Linked DNA regions of Microbispora sp. ZYX-F-249. Each later gene encodes a partner of the first gene's protein in a complex. Links are inferred from orthologs where the notes say so. Each region holds a gene or a part of one and is shown on either strand. Other genes may lie near its edges. The genes, in order: dnaG and dnaB.

Region 1 (9,668 bases):
GGCGGTGCCGAACGCGTCGACGCGCAGCTCGCCGGTGTCGCGGGGCGGCGCCGACGCGTCCGGCGACCAGGTGTGGAAACACCGCACCGGCAGCCGCCCGCCCGTGAACCGCACCTGCACCAGATGCTGCTCGACCGGGTCCCGCAGGCGCCGGTCGTACCGGTCGGCCGGGGCGACGGCGGTGACGTACTCCACGACGTGGGTCTCGCCGGGGCCGAGCGGGTGCGGGAAGATCAGCTCGGTCAGGAGCCCCGTGCCGTCGTCGTCGCCGCGGCCGGGCCGGCACCACTCGGTGCGCAGCAGCCGGGTGCCCGCCGGATGGGCGACCACGTACCGGTCCACGCCCGGCGCGGCGGCCCGCAGCACGACGCGGGCGCTGACCCGGTGCCGCCGGCCGGTGCTCACCACCACCTGCTCGTGGTGGCTGAGCACGGTGAGCGTCTCCGGCCGCCGTCCCCGCGGGCGGGGCGGCCCGAGCAGGCCGATCAGGGCGTATTCGGGCAGGGACAAGATGACCTCGAGCTCCCGGACCGCCGCCAGGGAGGCGGCGCGCTCGGGCCGGGACCGGCCGCGCTGCCAGTAGCTGAGGCTCGACAGGCTGACCTCGAAGCCCCGCTCGCGCAGCCGCGAGTGCAGGCGGTCGAGGCTCAGGCCCCGCGCGCGGATGGCGGCCCGCAGGGCGCGCTCGAAGGGCCCGGACCGGAGGACCTCCGCGAGCTCGTCGTCCACCACCAGGGCTCCTCCCCGGAAGCGCCAGGGCGGCAAAAGCCGAGTATCACCCCCGGCCGCTTACCGGGCAAGAGGGCAATCTCCCATCGGACTACCGGATCTGTCGTGAAACCCGACCTTCGCGGGTACGCTCCATTCCCCGCCGCCACGGGGCTTGCCACAGGGAAGGAGGACGCATGGCCCGCTATGACGAGCACGACCAGGCACGATGGGTGCCTGAGCCGCCCGGCAACCCCGAGCGGAGCGCGTTCGAGCGGGACCGGGCACGCGTGCTCCACAGCGCCTCGCTGCGCAGGCTCGCCGCCAAGACGCAGGTGGTTGCCCCCGCCGACTGCACCGGCCTGCACAGCCCCCGTACGCGGCTGACCCACTCGCTGGAGTGCGCGCAGATCGGCCGGGAGATGGGCAAGGTCCTCGGCTGCGACCCCGACCTGGTGGAGACCGCCTGTCTCGCCCACGACCTCGGCCACCCCCCGTTCGGCCACAACGGGGAGGCCGCCCTCGACGAACTGGCGGCGCCGTGCGGCGGGTTCCAGGGCAACGCGCAGAACCTGCGCCTGCTGACCCGGCTTGAGGCCAAGGTCATCACCGAGGACGGCCGCAGCGCCGGGCTCAACCTCACCCGGGCGACGCTCGACTCGGTGTGCAAGTACCCCTGGGCCGGGTCCTCCTGCCGGATTCCGGGCGTCCCGCTCGCCGGGGAGGGCCAGCCGTACTGCGTCTACCCCGACGACCTGGCGGTCTTCCGGTGGGTGCGGGAGGGCGCGCCCGACTACGCGGTCGGCTTCGAGGCGCAGGTCATGGACTGGGCCGACGACGTGGCGTACTCGGTGCACGACCTGGAGGACGCGCTGACCTGCGGCCACGTCACGATGGCGGCGCTGCGCGACCCGGAGGAGCGGCTGGAGGTGTGCCGCCTGACGAGGCAGTGGTACACGCCCGACGCCGGTCTGGAGGAGCTGTCGGAGACCTTCGCGCGGCTGATCACCGAGCCGCTGTGGCCCGCCGCCTTCGACGCCGGGCTCGCCGACCTCGCCGCGCTCAAGCGGCTCACCAGCGCGCTCATCGGCCGGCTGTGCCGCTCCGCGCAGGACGCCACGCGCGAGGCGTACGGCTGCCGCCCGGCGCCCGCCGGCCGGAGCGCCCCGGGACGGTACGACGCGGACCTGGTGGTGCCGAGGACCACCCGGCTGGAGTGCGCGCTGCTCAAGGGCGTGACGGCGCACTACGTGATGTCGCGGGAGGACCACCACGCCGTCCAGGCCCGGCAGCGGGAGATCATCGCCGAGCTCGGCGATCTCATCCTCCGGGGCGCCCCGGCGACCCTGGAGCCCGCCCTGCGGCCGCAGTTCGAGCAGGCCGCCGACGACGCGGGACGGCTGCGCGCGGTGGTGGACCAGATCGCCTCGCTCACCGACGCGTCCGCCATGGGCTGGCACCGGCGCATGTCCGTGGCCGCGCACCGCCGCCTCAAGGCGGGCTGACCGCGTTCACGGCGTCTCAGAGCGGGATGACGACCGTGTCGTCGTCCTTGTCGTTCTTCTTCTTGGGCGGCTTGGTCTCGTCCGGGGTGGGCGTCGTGGGCTGCTTCGTGGAGGAGTTGGACGAGCTGGACGAGCACAGTTGCGTGCAGGGCGGGGTGGCTCCCAGTTTCTTGCGCAGCGTGAGCATCGCCTTGCGGGGGGAGACCGTGCGGTTGCCGTCGTCCCAGGCGTCCAGGTACGGCCACGGCGGCACGATGCCCCGGCGGACCCACCAGTACTGCGGCTCGACCGGCCAGGAGATGGCGAAGTAGAGGTTGCTCGCGGTGTCGCGGGCGTTGCCCGTGTTGCCCACCCGGCCGAGCGGCTGCCCCGCCTTGACCTTGGTGCCCGGTGTGACGCCCTCCTCGACGGAGTCGAGGTGACCGCCGAGGTACAGCACGCCGTCCTCGCCCTTGACCGTGACGAACCGGCCCTCCCGGTCGGGGCCGCGGTCGGTGGAGGGCGCCCAGGCGTTGTTGACGTTCACCTCCTGCACGACGCCGTCCACCGGCGAGACGAACGCGCAGCCCTTCTTCGCCCAGATCGTGGTCTTGGGGAGCACGAGCAGCTTGCGGGAGTACGACACCTTGCAGCCCTTGATGGGGAAGGCGTACGTGTAGGGGGACATCTTCGGCGGCGGGACCCGCACCGGCTCGTCCCCGGGCGGGGGCACGACGTGGCCGGGCTGGGAGTCGTCGGTGGTGGCCGTGATGCTGTTTCCGGGCGGCGGCGTGGGCGGCAGCGTGCTCACTCCCGCGACCCCGGCGGGCGCGCCGCAGGACGCCGCGACGAACGCGGCGCCGGCGAGGGCGGCCAGTCTCCCCGATCGCATGATCTCCACCTGGTCGACGTTATCGAACCTTTCCTTTGTAACGGACCAAGACGTACATCACGACCTGTTCCGGAAAGTCGTGACATGTCCTCTGCGTCGGCGGCGGGGCGTCCGGGCTGTCGGAGGCAGGCCCTAGACTCGCCAGCGTGGCAGGGCGAAGCGGTCGGATCAGTGACGAGGACATCGCGCTCGTGCGGGAGCGCTCGCCGATCGCCGACGTCGTCGGCGAGCACATCCAGCTCCGCAACGCGGGCGGGGGCAACCTGAAGGGCCTGTGCCCGTTCCACGACGAGAAGTCGCCCTCCTTCAACGTCACCCCGGCCCGGGGCTACTACTACTGCTTCGGCTGCGCCGAGGGCGGCGACGTCATCACGTTCGTCCGCAAGATCGAGAACCTGACGTTCACCGAGGCGGTCGAGCGGCTCGCCCAGCGCGCCGGCATCCAGCTCCGCTACGAGCAGGGCGGCTACGTGCCGGGACGCGAGCAGGGCGAGCGGCTGCGCTTGATCGAGGCGCACCGCGCCGCCGCCGAGTTCTACGCCGAGCGGCTGTCCGCCCCGGAGGCGGCGCCCGGGCGGCGCTTCCTGTCCGAGCGCGGCTTCGAGCGGGCCGACGCCGAGCACTTCGGGGTCGGCTACGCGCCCAACGAGTGGGAGGCGCTGTCGCGGCATCTGATGGCCCGCGGGTTCACCTCCCAGGAGCTGATCAAGGGCGGCCTGGCCCGCGAGGGCAGGCGCGGCCCCGTCGACCGGTTCCGCGGGCGGCTCGTCTGGCCGATCCGCGACATCACCGGAGACGTCATCGGTTTCGGCGCGCGCAAGCTGCTCGACTCCGACGACGGCCCCAAATACCTGAACACCCCCGAGAGCCCGATCTATCACAAGAGCTCGGTGCTGTACGGCGTGGACCTCGCCAAGCGGGAGATCGCCAAGCGGTCCCAGGCCGTCATCGTGGAGGGCTACACCGACGTCATGGCCTGCCATCTGGCCGGCGTGCCGACCGCGGTGGCCACCTGCGGCACCTCCTTCGGCGAGGACCACATCAAGGTGCTGCGCCGGCTGCTGCTCGACCAGGCCGAGTTCCGGGGTGAGGTGATCTTCACCTTCGACGGCGACTCGGCCGGGCAGAAGGCCGCCCTGCGCGCGTTCGCCGACGAGCAGAAGTTCGTCACGCAGACGTTCGTCGCCGTGCAGCCCGACGGCCTCGACCCCTGCGACCTGCGGGTCAAGCAGGGCGACGCCGCCGTGCGCGACCTGATCGCCGGCCGCGAGCCGCTGTTCGCCTTCGCGATCCGCAGCACTCTGTCCCGCTACGACCTCAACACCAACGAGGGCCGCCTGGCCGCTCTCGACGCCGCCGCGCCCGTCGTGGCCTCGATCAAGGACCCGGGGCTGCGCAAGACCTACGTGGTGGACCTCGACCGCTGGCTCGGCTTCATGGACGAGGGCTTCGTCATCCAGCGCGTCCAGCAGGTCGTGGGGCGGACGCAGGACGGCGCGCACGCTCCCGGGCGCAGGCAGCCGGGCCGTACGGCGGCGCCGGCGCAGTCCGCGGCCGTGCGGCAGGAGCCCCTGGACCCCGCCGTCCGCCTGGAGGCGGAGGCGCTCAAGCTCGCCGTGCAGCGGCCCGCGCTGCTCGGGCCGGAGTTCGACGCGCTCGGCGCGGCGACGTTCACCCTGCCCGAGCACGTCGCCCTGTACGAGGTCGTCATGGCGGCGGGGGGGACCGTCGCCGGCGGCCCGGGCGGGCGCGAGTGGGTCGACCGGCTGCTGGAGCAGGCCGACGCCGGTGCGCCGGACGCGACCGGCCTCGACCTGAGGTCGCTCGTCACCCGGTTCGCGGTCGAGGCCGTGCGCGCCGACGTCAACGTCGAGGAGCGGTACGGCGCGGCCGTCCTGGCGAAGATCCAGGAGGTCGCGGTGGGCCGGGCCGTCGCCCAGGTGAAGTCGCGGCTGCAGCGGCTCAACCCGGTCGAGGAGCAGCAGGAGTACAACCGGCTGTTCGGTGAACTCGTGGCGCTGGAACAGCAGCGACGGGTGTTGCGAGAACGCGCGAGTGGGGCCTGAATAAACGTCCCTTTCCAGTCCTCACAGCGGTCAAACATATATTTTGATCTCGATTCGGTATTGACTTCCGCCTTACCTTGGGTGACAAAAATAGGCCTGCCATTTAGTGGTGCCTTTCCTGCACACTGTGTTGCGTGGGTGCATCGGTGCTGCCAAGCAGGCCGCCATCGGTAGACCAGGTGGCGGACCTCGTCGCGAAGGGAAGGGAACGCGGGAGCGTCACGGTTGAAGACGTGGCCGCCGCGCTCGACCGATCCGAGTTGCCCGCCGACGCGCTGGAACGCGTCGTGCGGATGCTCGCCGAGAACGGAGTTGAGGTCCTCGAGCCGCAAGGCGACGAGGAACCCGGCAAGCCGGACGAGGAGGATATCGGCAAACGCGCTCCGACCAGCGACCTGGTCAGGATCTACCTCCGGGAGATCGGCAGGGTTCCGCTGCTCACCGCCGAGGAGGAGGTGGAGCTGGCCAAGGCCATCGAAGCGGGCCTGTTCGCGGAGGACAAGCTCTGCGAGAGCCCCGCCGCCAGGTTCGCCCAGCCGGAGCTGGAGGACCTGGTCTGGGAGGGCGTCCGCGCCAAGCAGCGGCTCATCGAGGCCAATCTCAGGCTCGTGGTCTCCATCGCCAAGCGCTATGTGGGCCGCGGAATGCTGTTCCTGGATCTCATTCAGGAGGGCAATCTCGGCCTCATCCGCGCGGTCGAGAAATTCGACTACACCAAGGGATACAAGTTCTCGACCTACGCGACGTGGTGGATTCGCCAGGCGATCACCCGGGCGATCGCCGACCAGGCGAGAACGATCCGGATTCCCGTGCACATGGTCGAGACGATCAATAAATTGGTCCGGGTGCAGCGGCAGCTCCACCAGGATCTCGGCCGGGAGCCCGCGCCCGAGGAGATCGCCGCAGAGATGGACCTGCCCATCGACCGCGTGGTGGAGATCCAGCGCATCGCGCAGGAGCCGGTCTCGCTTCAGGCGCCGATCGGCGAGGAGGACTCCGATCTCGGCGACTTCATCGAGGACGCCGACGCGGTGGTGCCGATGGAGGCCGCGGCCTTCATCATGCTGCAGGACCAGCTCGACGACATCCTGGCCACCCTGTCGGAGCGCGAGCAGCGGATCATCCAGCTCCGGTTCGGCCTCTCCGACGGTCACCCCCGCACGCTGGAGGAGGTCGGCAGGGAGTTCGGCGTGACGCGTGAGCGCATCCGCCAGATCGAGTCCAAGACGCTGGCCAAGCTGCGCCACCCCACCCGGGCCCAGATGCTCCGGGACTACCTGGACTGACGCTTCTCGGACGCGGACGAGCGCCTCCCGGCTCACGGGAGGCGCTCGTCGCGTTCCGGGCCCGCAGGGGTGCTTGGATCGATCCATATGCGGGCCGTGCCGGGGGCTGCGACCATCGCCGGGCGATCCGAAAGGTGGATGACATGAGTGAGCCCGCGGTCCGGCCGAACGAGACGACGGTGCCGTTGCTGCCGTGCGCGTCGCCGGAGGAGACCCTGGCGTTCTACGAGGCGCTGGGATTCGAGGCGACCTACAAACAGACCAAGCCCTATGTCTATCTGGCGCTGCGGTGGAGCGGATTCGAGCTGCACTTCGGCCCGGCGCCCAAGGACCTGGATCCGGCCCGGGAGCATTCCGGAGGCTGCCTGGTCATGGTCGACGCCGTGGCGCCCTACCACGCGGCGTTCGTCGCGGCGATGCGCCGCGTCCATGGGAAGGTGCTGAGCTCCGGCCTGCCGCGGATCACCCGCTACCGGCCCGGCGCGTCCCGGTTCACGCTGATGGATCCGTCCGGCAACTCGATCATCTTCATCCAGCGCGACGAGCCGGCCGAGCTGGAGTACGGCGGTTCGAAGAAGCTGACGGGCCTGGCCAAGGCGCTCGACAACGCCCGGATACTGCGCGAGTTCAAGAACGACGACCTGCAGGCCTTCCGCGCGCTCAAGTCCGCCGTGCGCAGGCACGCCGTGGACGCCTCGCCGGTCGAGCGGGCCATCGTCCTGTGCCACCTCGTCGACCTGGCCACGGTCCTCGGTGAGCCCGCCGATCCCTGGCTCACCGATCTGCGTGGTCTGGAGCTCACCGCCGACGACAGGCGGCGTGTCGAGTCGGAACTCGGGCATCTCGCCGGACTCCGGGAGTGGCTCCCCTGAGCGCGGAGCGGCTCCTCGCCCGGGTCGCACGGATCCCGCGCTCGGAGCCGTGCGACAGGAGGGGCGGGGCCGCCGGATAGCCTCGGGGGTGTTATCGGTCGTCGTACGCTGGCGGTGCCTCTTGACTCCTCCCAAGCCCTCGCTGTCCCGCCTGTTCGGCTCCCGGCTGCCCCGTGAGGTCCGTACGGCTCTCGCGCTGGAGAGCGGGGAGCGCCCGATCAGCCACGCGCGTACGCCGGAGGGCGGCCACGCCGTCGCCACCACGCGGGCGCTGTACCTGCCGGACGGGCCGCGCCTGCCGTGGCACCTCATGGACAAGGCGGTGTGGGACGAGGAGGGCGTGACGGTCACGATGACGGACGGATCCGTCCACCGGTCCCTCCTGCCCGAGCCGGGCAGGCTGCCGGAGACGATCCGCGAGCGGGTGACCTCGACGATCGTCGCGAGCCGCCATGTGACCATCGACGGCCGCGGGGGAGTGCGCCTCGTCGCCCGCCGGATCCCCGGCTACGACACCCCGCGCTGGGAGTTCATCTTCGACCCCGGCCTCGACGCGAAGGACCCGGGCCTGCGCGCGCACGCCGAGCAGGCGCTCGAAGAGGTACGGCGCAGCCTCGGCGTCTGACGTCGGCACGGGCCATGGAATGATCACTTCGCATGAAATGGCGAGTGATGACGGCGGCTGTGCTCGGGATCGCGGCTCTGCCGGTGCCCGCGCAGGCGGCGGCGGTCGACGTGGTGGCCGCCGTGCGGCGGCTTGAGGCCCAGGGCAGCCCGGTGAAGATCTTCCAGCACACGTCGGTCGCCTGGCCGCGCGACCCGCGGGTGGACGAGTTGCCCCGCGGCTACTGCAAGGGCGGGAGCAGCGACCCCCACGTGACGGGCATGGCGCGGCTGGGCCCCGGCGGGGTCGTGGCCGCGGACATGAAGCGGTCGATGCTGTGGGACAACTGCAGTCTGCAGTTTCTGAGAGAGGACGCCGCAGGCGGCGACCGGCGCGCGGGTGACCTCGCCCGGGTCGGTTTGGCGGCACATCGTGTGCGCAGCGTCGGCGCCGTGCTCTACGGCGCGGGCCCGGCGTACGGCGGCACGTCGTGGGCGAAGATCGGGAAGGCGCCCGGCGGCGCGGCGCTCTACGGTGACCAGATCATCGACGCCTTCGACCTCGGGACGCTCAAAGCCCTGGTCGCCTCCGCGTCGAGCAGCAGACCGGGATCGGCGGTCCACGATGCCGACGACCGCGCGGTCAAGAAGACGTGGAGCTACCGCGGCACGACCACCTTCGGCAAGCTGTTCGCGATGTCCAAGTCGTTCCGGACCATGCTCGGCGGGCGGCTCGACCCCCGGTTCGGCGCGATCACCGTCTTCTGGGGGATCGCCACCGACCTGACCGGGAAGCCGATCGTGGTCCAGGCGGTGTGGCGGCCCGGCAAGGGCTATGCGGCGGAGTCCGTGGCCGTCGCCACCCGCTTCAGCTGGGACGTGAAAGCCTCCATCACGGCCCCCCGCACCCGCAGGACCGCGCGGGACCCCTACGGGGACGACGTCGCCGACCTGTTCCGTCCCTGAGCGTGTCCTGCCGGGGCCGTACGGTGCGGGGTGCCGATCGGGCGTGATCTCGGCGCGGTTGCTCTTGTGGCGCCCGCTCGCGCTTGGCGAGCGGCGGGCCCCGGCCGGGGTCGGGGGCCCGCCGTGCGTGGCCGCGGCTCGCCGGCCGCGGTCCGTGTGTATGGCCTGCCGGGAGGCGACCCGCCCCGCCCTGTCCGCAACGTGGGAACGGGCCGGCCGCGGTCCGGGTGTGGTCTGCCGGGGGATCGGCTCAGGGGATCTGGTCGGCGCCGGCCGGCCAGCCGGTGGCCGTGCCGACCCGGTCGGTCCTGTCGGACTCCCAGGACGACTCCGTCTTCCTGAGGAACGGCACCTTGTCGCCCGCGAGGTCCTTGGCCTTGCCCGCCACCTTCGAAGCCTGGGCGCCGACCAGCCCCGCCGCCTCCTGCACCGTGGGGCTGTCCGCGAGCCGCTGTGCGAAGCGCTTGATCTGCTCGTAGCGCTCTCGCCCGGCCCGGGTGCCGAGGACGTAGCCGACGGCCAGCCCGGTGGCGAACATCGCCTTGTATCGCATCTTCCACCTCCGCGCTCGTGTTCCCCGCCCCCCTACCCCGAGGGCCTGTCTCTATCCAACAGCAGCCGCCGCGGCCCCGCCCGGGCGGGCTTCCGGGGCGTCCGGGCGCTCTTTGCCGTACGCCGATCAAGACCCGACGACTCGCGGACGGAATCGATGTGACAGACACCCCCCGGAGTGCGCTAATCTAGTTCCGCGCCGCAAGGAAAGCCGAAAGGCCGGAACGAGCGGAGCAGGA
Region 2 (9,560 bases), on another replicon or contig:
CGGCCAGCCACAGGCCGTCCATCCCCTGGCGCATCGCCTGCCTGACGTCCCCCGCCCCCAGCCGCCGTGCGACCGCGGCCGTGGTGGCGTACGCGAGGAACACGCACAGCCCGACGAGAGCGGACAGGGCCGCGCTGGCCACGCCGAGAGCGCCGAGCGCAGGATCGGGGAGGTGGCCGACGATGGCGGAGTCGGTGAGCAGGAAGAGCGGCTCGGCTACCAGTGCCCCGAACGCCGGGATCGCGAGCCTGAGGATCTCCCTGTCGTGGGCACGGCCGTGTCCCGTTCCGGAGGTAAGTGGCATAAGCCTATTTTGCGGCTTACGGAGCCATGCTCGATCGGTATCAAAAACTTCGATGAGTTTCTTCCTTCCACAGGCCGTGGATACCGAAATCCCAGGTGGGAGCGGGCTTCCGGGCTGCGGCCACATCTCTGTCCACAGGGTCGTCCCCAGGGTTTTCACATGTCGCACGCACGGACTGCACACGTTGTCCACAGGGTTGTCCACTGGTCAAGTTGCCGCTCACCCCTGCGCTTGGGGAGACTTGCGCACCGGGTTGGTGATGCTGTGACCACCGGGCAGGGGGTGTGAGGTGAGCGTGCTCGACTTCCCGGGGGGACCGGGAGGCTCCGACTCGATGTTCGAGCGGACGCCGCCGCACAACATCGAGGCCGAGCAGTCGGTGCTGGGCGGCATGCTGCTGTCCAAGGACGCCATCGCCGACGTGATCGAGGTGCTGCGCGCCGACGACTTCTACCGGCCCGCCCATCAGATCGTCTTCGAAGTGATCACCGACCTGTACGGCCGGGGCGAGCCCGCCGACTCGGTGACCGTCTTCGACGAGCTGCAAAAGCGCGGCGAGGTCGCCCGCGTCGGCGGCGGCGCCTACCTGCACACGCTGACCGCGATCGTGCCCACTGCCGCGAACGCCGGCTACTACGCGAAGATCGTCCGGGAGCAGGCCGTCCTGCGCCGCCTCATCGAGGCGGGCACCCGCATCGTCTCCTACGGGTACGGCGGCCAGGGCGAGGAGGTCGACGACCTGGTCGACCGCGCCCAGGCCGAGATCTACAAGGTCACTGAGCGCCGCACCTCCGAGGACTACCTCCCGCTGGCGGAGATCATGCCGTCGGCGCTGGACGAGATCGAGGCCATCGGCAGCCGGGGCGGACAGATGGTCGGCGTCCCGACCGGCTTCCAGGACCTCGACGCCCTGACGAACGGCCTCCACCCCGGCCAGATGATCGTCGTGGCCGCCCGTCCCGCAATCGGAAAAAGCACCCTAGGTCTGGATTTCGCCCGATCCGCGGCGATCAAGCATGGGATGACCACGGTCATCTTCTCGCTGGAGATGTCGCGCAACGAGATCACCATGCGTCTGCTGTCGGCCGAGGCGCGGGTGGCGCTGCACACCATGCGCTCGGGCATGATGAGCGACGACGACTGGACGCGGATGGCCCGCCGGATGGGCGAGGTCGCCGAGGCGCCGCTGTTCATCGACGACTCCCCGAACATGTCGATGATGGAGATCCGGGCGAAGTGCCGCCGCCTGAAGCAGCGTCACGACCTGCGCTTCGTGATCGTCGACTATCTCCAGCTCATGAGCTCGCCCAAGAAGACCGAGAGCCGCCAGCAGGAGGTCTCCGAGCTGTCCCGGGCCCTGAAGCTGCTGGCCAAGGAGCTGGAGGTGCCGGTCATCGCGATCTCCCAGCTCAACCGTGGTCCCGAGCAGCGTACGGACAAGCGCCCACAGGTGTCGGACCTGCGTGAATCGGGGTCCATCGAGCAGGACGCCGACATGGTCATCCTGCTGCACCGGGAGGACGCGTACGAGCGGGAGTCACCGCGTGCTGGCGAGGCGGACCTGATCGTGGCCAAGCACCGTAACGGCCCGACGGCCACGGTCACGGTGGCCTTCCAGGGCCACTACAGCCGCTTCGTCGACATGGCCACCCACTGACGACCGGGCCGAGGCGCCCGGCCGGCCCGCAGCGCCCGAGGCGCGGCGGCGCGGGGCGTCGGACGCCGCCGGGCCCGTGGAGGTTTCGTCACTCGGCCGTGGTGTGCCCGGCTTTCTGCTGCTCCAGCGCCGCCACCCGGGCGGCCGCCCACTCGGCCCAGTCGCGCTGCGCGGCGGTCAGGCGCAGACCCCACTCCAGCGCGATGTCGCCGTACAGGCGCAGCGCGTCGTCGCCCTCGCTGATGACGAACTCGCGGATGCCGCGGAGCTGGTCGTGCTCGTGGACGGCCCGCTCGGCCAGCCGCTCCAGGTAGCCGCGGGCGGCCTCGGCGTCGACCTGGTCGAGGAAGAAGACACGCAGCAGCATGTCGCTGCGCCGGGTCTGGTTGGGTGACACCTCGACGAGCCAGTGGCGCAGCTCGGCGTGACCCTCCTCGGTGATCTCGTACTCCTTGCGCCCGCGCGGGCCCTCCGCGACGACCCGCACCAGGCCCTCCTTCGACAGCCGGCCGAGCTCGGCGTAGAGCTGGCTCTGGGTGGCGGGCCAGACGCTGGCCAGGGAGATCTCGAAGGTCTTCAGCAGGTCGTACCCGCTGGCGGGCCCGGCCGAGAGCAGGCCGAGCATGGCGTGACGAAGGCTCATGGGTCCGATCGTACATTCCTGTGTTGACATGTCGCCAGTGGAGGTTCTACTTTCGACATGTCACTTATGGAACGTCGAACCTAAGGAATCCCCCGGTGCTCCGTTACGTCCTCACCTTCCTCCCCTGGATCGCCTTCGCCGTCCTCAGCACGAACGGTGAGGCCAGGATCGGTGCCGCGGCCGCGCTCCTCGTCTCGGTCGTGCTGCTCGCGGCCGACCGCCGGGCGGGGCGCGGCTGGGACGAGTTGGTCATCGAGCTGAGCTCGGGGGTCTTCTTCGCCGGTCTCACGCTCATCGCGTTCACGGTCTCGCCGGCGCCCTTCGGCGAGTACGGCCCGGCCGTGTCGGTGGCCTGGCTGGCCCTCACCGCCTGGGGGTCGCTGGCCATCGGCAAGCCGTTCACGCTGGGCATCGCCCGCCGGACCACCCCCGCCGAGGTGCACGCGACCCCGCTGTTCCAGCGGGTCAACGCCGTCATCACCGCCGTGTGGGCCGCCGGGTTCACGCTGAACGCGGCCGGCCTCGCCCTGCTGTTCGCCCTGGCCCCGCACGCCACCGCCGCGATCATCGCGGTGAAGGTCTGCGGCTTCGCCCTGCCGGCCCTGTTCACCATCCGCTACCCCCAGATCGTCCGCGCCCGTTACGCCGCCTGAAGCGCCCGCTACGCCGCCTGAAGGGAGTCCCCCGACATGACAGAGCCGACCGCCTCCTACCTGACCGGCCGCCTCGCCCCGGTCCCCGACGAGATCGACGCCCTCGACCTGCCCGTCGAGGGGACCCTGCCGCCCGAGCTCACCGGCCGCTACTTCCGCAACGGCCCCAACCCCCGTCCCGGGGAGGACCCGGGGCACTGGTTCGTCGGCCACGGCATGATCCACGGCATCCGGCTGCGCGACGGGCGGGCCGAGTGGTACCGCAACCGCTGGGTGCGCACCACCCGCTTCGACGGCGCGCCCTACGTGCACGAGCGCGGCGTGGACCTCGCCGCCGTTCCCGCCAACACGCACGTCATCCGGCACGCCGACAAGATCCTCGCGCTGGTGGAGAACGGCCTGCCGTACGTGATGACGCCGGAGCTCGACACGGTCGGCCCGTGCGACTTCGGCGGGCGGCTGGCCACGGCGATGACCGCGCACCCGAAGGAGGACCCGGTCACCGGGGAGCTGCACTTCTTCGGGTACGGCTGGGCCGAGCCCTACCTCACCTACCACCGCCTGTCCGCGGGCGGCGAACTGGTGGAGAGCCGGCCGGTGGACGTGCCCGGGCCGACCATGGCCCACGACTTCGCGATCACCGAGAACCACGTGGTGTGGCTCGACCTGCCGGTCGTCTTCGACTTCGACCTGGTGGGCCGGGGCATGCCGTACCGGTGGGACGACTCCTACGGCGCGCGGCTGGGCGTGATGAGCCGCAGGACCGGCGACGTGCGGTGGTTCGAGATCGACCCCTGCTACGTCTTCCACGTGGGCAACGCGAGCGAGGACGAGCACGGGCGCGTCCTCGTCGACGCCGTGCGCTACTCGCCGGGGGCGTTCTGCGGCTTCTGGCCGACCATCGGCGGCACGGCCAACCCGGCCGCCCACACCGGGGGCGCCGCCCTGCACCGCTGGATCCTCGACCCCGCCACCGGTGTCGCCAAGGACGAGCAGCTCGACGACCTGGACGTCGAGTTTCCCACGATCAACGAGGCGCGCACCGGTCTGACCAGCCGTTACATCTATGCCGTCAGCAAGGGCGCGATCCTGAAGTACGACACCGCGACCGGCGTGAGCCGGGCGCACGAGACCGGCGAGCGCGCGCCCGGCGAGGCCGTGTTCGTCCCCGCCTCGGACGCGAAGGCCGAGGACGAGGGCTGGCTGCTGTCGATCGCGGGCACCGAGCACGGCGCGGAGCTGCTGGTGCTCGACGCGTCGGACCTGGCCCGGGTGGCGTCCGTACGGCTGCCGCGCCGGGTGCCCGCCGGGTTCCACGGCTCGTGGATTCCGGACGCCTGACGGGTCGTCAGGGCACGGGTCGTCAGGGCACGGGCCGGTAGTGCGTGATGATCCGGCCGTCGTCGAGCACGTGCAGGGCGATGGCCGGCGGCAGGTCGTGGTCGACCGGCGGGTGTGCCGAAGTCTCGGACGGCAGCAGCGCGGTGCTGACCACTCCCGGCGCGACCAGCAGCGGCAGCCCGGCGAACGTCGTGGCCGCGGCCGTGTGGGCGTGCCCGGCCAGCACCGCGATGGCGTGCGGGTGGCGGCCCAGGACCTCGGCCAGCCCTTCCGGCCGCCCGAGCCGGATCCCGTCGACGTACGGGATGCCGAGCGGGACGGCGGGGTGATGCATGCCGACGAAGGCCGGCACGCCGGGCGTGGCGGCGAGCACGGAGTCGAGCCAGGCCAGGGTGTCGTCGTCCAGCGCGCCCTCGGGCCGGCCGGGGATGCTGGAGTCGCACAGCGCGATCGTCGCATGGTCGAGGTTGAGCGCCTGGTTGACCGGGTGGTCGCCGTCCTGCTCCAGCAGGACCTTGCGGAGGTGGCCGCGCGCGTCGTGGTTGCCGGGGCACAGCACGAGCGGCACGTCGTCGCCGGAGAGCAGCTCGCGGACGATCTCGTACTCCTCCATCGCGCCGTGGTCCGCCAGGTCGCCGGTGAGCACGATGGCGTCGGGCCGCAGCGAACGGGCATAGGTGAGCGCGCGTGCGGCGCGCGAGGTGTTCCGCTCGCTTCCGTCGATGTGGATGTCGCTGACGTGCGCCAGCACGAGCATGTGCTACCTCCGGGCGATGGTGGGGACTCCAGCTTCTCACGCGAGAGGGCAGCGGTCAGGGTGGCGAAACGTGGCGACGGACCCTCGGGGCGGGTGACGCCGTTCAGGAGCCGTTCGCAGACCTCCCGGAGAGCCGTTCCGCGAGGATCCGGGCCCGGGCGAGCTGGACCTTACGTGCCTGGCCCGCCGCGAAGCCCAGCAGCAACCGGGACGCGCTCACGTCCAGCCGGTCGTCCATCCGGGTGCCGCCGTCCTGCGGGGACAGGTCGAACCGGTATCCCAGCTGTACGCCACCGGGGCTGCGCACCTGCCCGCGTACGGACAGGCCCCCGGCCGTGCGCTCGGTCAGCAGCGTGACGGCGATCGGGTTGTCGTACGACAGGCCGAGGAAGCGGAACCGCTCGACGGAGGTGTACCGCACGACCCCCGGCTCGGACCGGTCGACGTCACGCACGGCCACCACGAGCGGCGACAGGCCTACGTAGCTCTCGGGCGCCGTGAGGTGCTCGAAGACATCCTCCGGCGCGGCGTTCACGTGGAACGTGTTGGTCAGCACCCGTGTGGGCACCCTGCCCTCCCCCCACCCCGGCCTCCCCTTCATTCGGGTCTGGCTCGATGGGGGAATTGTGGCAGGGCCGCATCGCCGGGCGGACGCCGGTTGATCACGAAAGGAGGACGGCGGCCGTCGCGGCGTCGGCCGGATAGAACGACTCGATGGCCAGCTCGGAGACCGTGATGTCGAGCGGGGTGCCGAAGGTCGCCACGATGCTGAAGAACGACAGCTCCCGCCCGCCCCGCCGCACCCGCAGCGGCACCAGGATGTCCCCGGGGCCGGGCAGCTCCACTTCGGGCTCGGGCTGGTCGCAGGGGTAGTCGCGCAGCTCGGCGTACAGCTCGGAGAGCCGGGGATCGGCGGTGAGCGTGATCTGCCGGCGCAGCCGCCCGAGCAGGTGCGCCCGCCACTCGCCGAGGTTGAGGATGTGCGGGGCGAGCCCTTCCGGGTGCAGGCTCGCCCGCAGCACGTTGCTCAGCAGGTCGGGGTCGATCCCCTCGGCGAGCAGGGAGATGCCCTCGTTGGCGTCGACGAGGTCCCAGGCGCGGTCCACCACCACGGCCGGATAGGGGTCGTGGGCCGACAGCAGCCGCCGGACCGCGTCGTACACCGCGGCCATGCCCGGCGAGTCGAGCGGCGACTCGGTGTAGACGGGGGCGTATCCGGCGGCCAGCAGCAGGTGGTTGCGCTCGCGGAGCGGAAGATCGAGATGCTCGGCGAGGTGGAGCACCATGTCGCGGCTGGGGGTGGCCCGGCCGGTCTCCAGGAAGCTGATGTGCCGCGTGGAGATCTCGGCCTGGTTGGACAGGTCGAGCTGGCTCAGCCGCCGGTGCTCGCGCCACTGACGCAGGAGCTCGCCGAACGGCCGTTGATGAAGCGTGGCGACGGTCACGACACCGACGCTATCCGCTCGCCGAACGGCCCGGCGATTACCCGTGAGGTAGCCGCGGGGCCGCGGGGGCTAGTGCCAGCGGAACAGGCGGGCCGCGGCGAGGCCGGCGGCCAGTGCCCAGCCCGCCAGTACGGCGAGGTGGAGCGGCTGCGGGGCGTGCCCGCCCAGGGCGTCCACGAGGCCCTGGCCGAAGGCGCCGGTGGGGGTGAAGTCGCTGATCCGGCGCAGGACCTCGGGCATGAGCGCCCGGGGCAGCCACATCCCCGCGAGGAAGAGCAGGGGGAACATGAGGGCCGCCCCCGCGCCCTGGACGACCCGGGAGTTCGGTGCCACGGAGGCGAGCAGCAGCCCGAGGGCGAGCATGGCGACCGAGCCGAGGACGAAGACCATCGCGAACGCCCAGGGCGCCTTGGGCAGCGGCACCCCGAGGACCAGGTGGCCCACACCCAGCGTCAGCGCGGTCGCCACCACCGACGCCGCCACGTTGACGAGCAACTGGGCGGACAGCAGCGACGCCGGCCGTACCGGCGTGGTGGACATCCGCCGCAGCACGCCGCGCTCCCGATAGAGCACCAGGGCCGACGGCAGCGCGCTGAGCGCGAGCGTCACGATCGACAGCAGGATCATCATGCCCGTGAACGGCGCGTCCACGAAGCGCTGCCCGCCCAGCGACGGGTCGGCGTCCCGGAAGCCGGGAATCGTGCTGCCGAGCGCGAGCAGCAGGCCCACCGGCAGCACGACCACGAAGAACACGGCTGCGGGCTCGCGGAGGAACAGCCGGGCCTCCACCGCCGCGAGCTTTCCGAACGCCTTGGTCATGACTCCTCCTGGCCGGTGAGAACGAGAAACGCGTCGTCGAGGGTGGTGCGCTCCAGGCGCAGGTCCCGCATCCGGGACGCGGGCAGCACGGCGGTGACGGCGCTCAGCAGGTCGGCGGAGCCGGTGACCGTGACCTCCGCGCCGTTCCCGTCGCCGGTCACCGTGACGGACGTCACCTCGGGCAGCGCCCGAAGGCCGTCGACGGGCTCGCCGGTGTGGAAGACCAGGCGCTGCTCGCCGCCCGTGCGGGCGACGAGCCCGGCGGGCGTGTCCACCGCCCGCACGCGCCCCCGGGAGATGACCGCGACCCGGTCGCACAGGCGCTCCACCTCTTCCATGAAGTGGGTCACGAGCAGGACCGTCACGCCGCGGTCCCTGATCCGGGTGACCAGGTCCCACGTCTCGCGGCGGGCCTGCGGGTCGAGGCCGGTCGTGAGCTCGTCGAGTATCGCGACGCGCGGGTTTCCGACCAGCGCGAGCGCGACCGACAACCGCTGGCGCTGCCCGCCCGACAGCTTCGCGAAGGGCACGCGGAGGTCGAGCCCGGCCTCCGCGGCCAGGGCCCGCCAATCGGCCGGGCGGGAGTAGAACGAGGCGTAGAGCGCAAGCGCCTCCCCGACCCGGATCTTGTCGGGCAGCGAGCACTCCTGAAGTTGCACGCCGACCTGTTCCTTCAGGTCCGCGTCCACGGTGACCGTGCCCGCGGTGGGGGTGCGCAGCCCGGCGACGCACTCGACCGTCGTCGTCTTCCCCGCCCCGTTGCGGCCCACGATGCCGAAGACCTCGCCCTCCTTCACGGAGAACGACACGTCCTCGACCGCCACCCGCGTGCCGTACGTCTTGCGGAGGTGGTCCACGGTGATGATTGCCATGCCGACGACGCTAGAAAGAGGGCGGGCGGCCCGGAATGCGCCTGCGAACCCGGTGGGGGTGCACTTTTCCCCACCCCCATCGGGTGGCTCGGGCCACTGTGCCGGCCCGGCGCAAGCCCGCAAACTGGGTGCATGACCTCAGCTCGCCCGACTCTCGTCGCCCTCGGCAGGGGCGCCGCCCTCGCCGGCCTCGCCCTGCTGGGACAGGTCGCGGGCCTGGCGGTGCTGACCGCCATGCTGCTCACCTTCCTGGTCGGCCTGGTGATCGTCTTCCCGCCGGCCGTACGGCTCGCGCGGGCCGTGACCCGCACGCAACGGGGGCTGGCCGCGCGATGGTCGGGCATCTCGATCGACGAGCCCTATCTGCCCGCGCCGCCCCCACCGGTCCCGCAGGCCGACGGCTGGTACCGGGACGGCCGCACCCTGTACAAGAAGCCCACGATCCCGGCCTTCAACCTGCGGTGGAACTGGATGACCAAGGATCCGGCCACCTGGCGCGACTTCGCCTTCCTCATGGGGGATCTGTGGATGGGCGGCCTGCTCGTCGCCGCACCGCTGCTCGCGACCGCGTACGGCGCCGTCCGCCTGGCCACGGGCGACCCTTTGGGCGCGGCCTGGATCCTGCTTGCGGTGAGCACCGCGTACTGGTACGCCCCGTGGGCCGTGCGGGCGCACGGCAGGATCGCCGCCGCGCTGCTCGGGCCCACCGAGAAGGCCAGGCTGGCCCAGCAGGTCAGCCGCCTGGACGCGGCGCGCACCGAGGTCGTCGACTCGCAGGCCGCCGAACTGCGCCGGATCGAGCGCGACCTGCACGACGGCGCCCAGGCCCGCCTCGTCGCGATCGGCATGACGATCGGCGCGGCCGAGCAGCTGCTGGACAGCGACCCGCAGGCCGCCAGGGCGCTGCTGGGCAAGGCGAGCGAGGCCTCGGCGACCGCGCTGCAGGAGCTCCGGCGGCTGGTGCGCGGCATCCATCCCCCGGTGCTGGCCGAGCGTGGTCTCGGTGACGCCGTACGCGCCCTCGCCCTGGACAGTCCGCTGCGCGTCCACGTCACGGTCGACCTGCCGG

What was found.
Region 2: the proteins of dnaG (region 1) and dnaB are in contact, whole or in part, in a crystal structure (PDB 2R6A), measured with the Geobacillus stearothermophilus proteins. The link is inferred for Microbispora sp. ZYX-F-249 from one-to-one orthologs. Residues at the interface, in WP_049624496.1 of Geobacillus stearothermophilus: Lys456, Leu457, Leu458, Pro459, Ala460, Asn463, Ala464, Leu467, Leu535, Leu536, Ile537, Ala538, Gln544, Glu545, Asp548, Tyr549, His552; in WP_033016901.1 of Geobacillus stearothermophilus: Ser13, Glu15, Ala16, Gln18, Glu91, Leu92, Asp94, Ala95, Val96, Pro97, Thr98, Ala99, Ala100, Asn101, Tyr104, Tyr105, Ile108.

The regions. Positions count from the first base shown.
Region 1 is NZ_JBDJAW010000011.1:40,942-50,609, reverse strand. What follows is about bases 2,784-5,690. They hold dnaG (DNA primase), read left to right. Parts: upstream 2,784-3,230; coding sequence 3,231-5,150; downstream 5,151-5,690. Other genes in these bases: rpoD (RNA polymerase sigma factor RpoD), read left to right, coding at 5,297-5,690; AAH991_RS15445 (M23 family metallopeptidase), read right to left, coding at 2,784-3,084. In the rest of the region: AAH991_RS15455 (hypothetical protein), read right to left, coding at 1-732; AAH991_RS15450 (deoxyguanosinetriphosphate triphosphohydrolase), read left to right, coding at 906-2,213; more of AAH991_RS15445, read right to left, coding at 2,230-2,783; more of rpoD, read left to right, coding at 5,691-6,436; AAH991_RS15430 (DUF8817 family protein), read left to right, coding at 6,580-7,308; AAH991_RS15425 (hypothetical protein), read left to right, coding at 7,430-7,933; AAH991_RS15420 (hypothetical protein), read left to right, coding at 7,966-8,877; AAH991_RS15415 (YtxH domain-containing protein), read right to left, coding at 9,128-9,430. UniProt on the Escherichia coli protein: RNA polymerase that catalyzes the synthesis of short RNA molecules used as primers for DNA polymerase during DNA replication.
Region 2 is NZ_JBDJAW010000001.1:386,440-395,999, reverse strand. What follows is about bases 1-2,799. They hold dnaB (replicative DNA helicase), read left to right. Parts: upstream 1-638; coding sequence 639-1,961; downstream 1,962-2,799. Other genes in these bases: AAH991_RS01775 (hypothetical protein), read left to right, coding at 2,700-2,799; AAH991_RS01780 (PadR family transcriptional regulator), read right to left, coding at 2,050-2,604; AAH991_RS01790 (MATE family efflux transporter), read right to left, coding at 1-304. Also shown: more of AAH991_RS01775, read left to right, coding at 2,800-3,257; AAH991_RS01770 (carotenoid oxygenase family protein), read left to right, coding at 3,294-4,598; AAH991_RS01765 (metallophosphoesterase), read right to left, coding at 4,621-5,355; AAH991_RS01760 (SRPBCC family protein), read right to left, coding at 5,459-5,923; AAH991_RS01755 (helix-turn-helix domain-containing protein), read right to left, coding at 6,018-6,800; AAH991_RS01750 (ABC transporter permease), read right to left, coding at 6,870-7,619; AAH991_RS01745 (ABC transporter ATP-binding protein), read right to left, coding at 7,616-8,491; AAH991_RS01740 (sensor histidine kinase), read left to right, coding at 8,624-9,560. UniProt on the Escherichia coli protein: The main replicative DNA helicase, it participates in initiation and elongation during chromosome replication. Travels ahead of the DNA replisome, separating dsDNA into templates for DNA synthesis.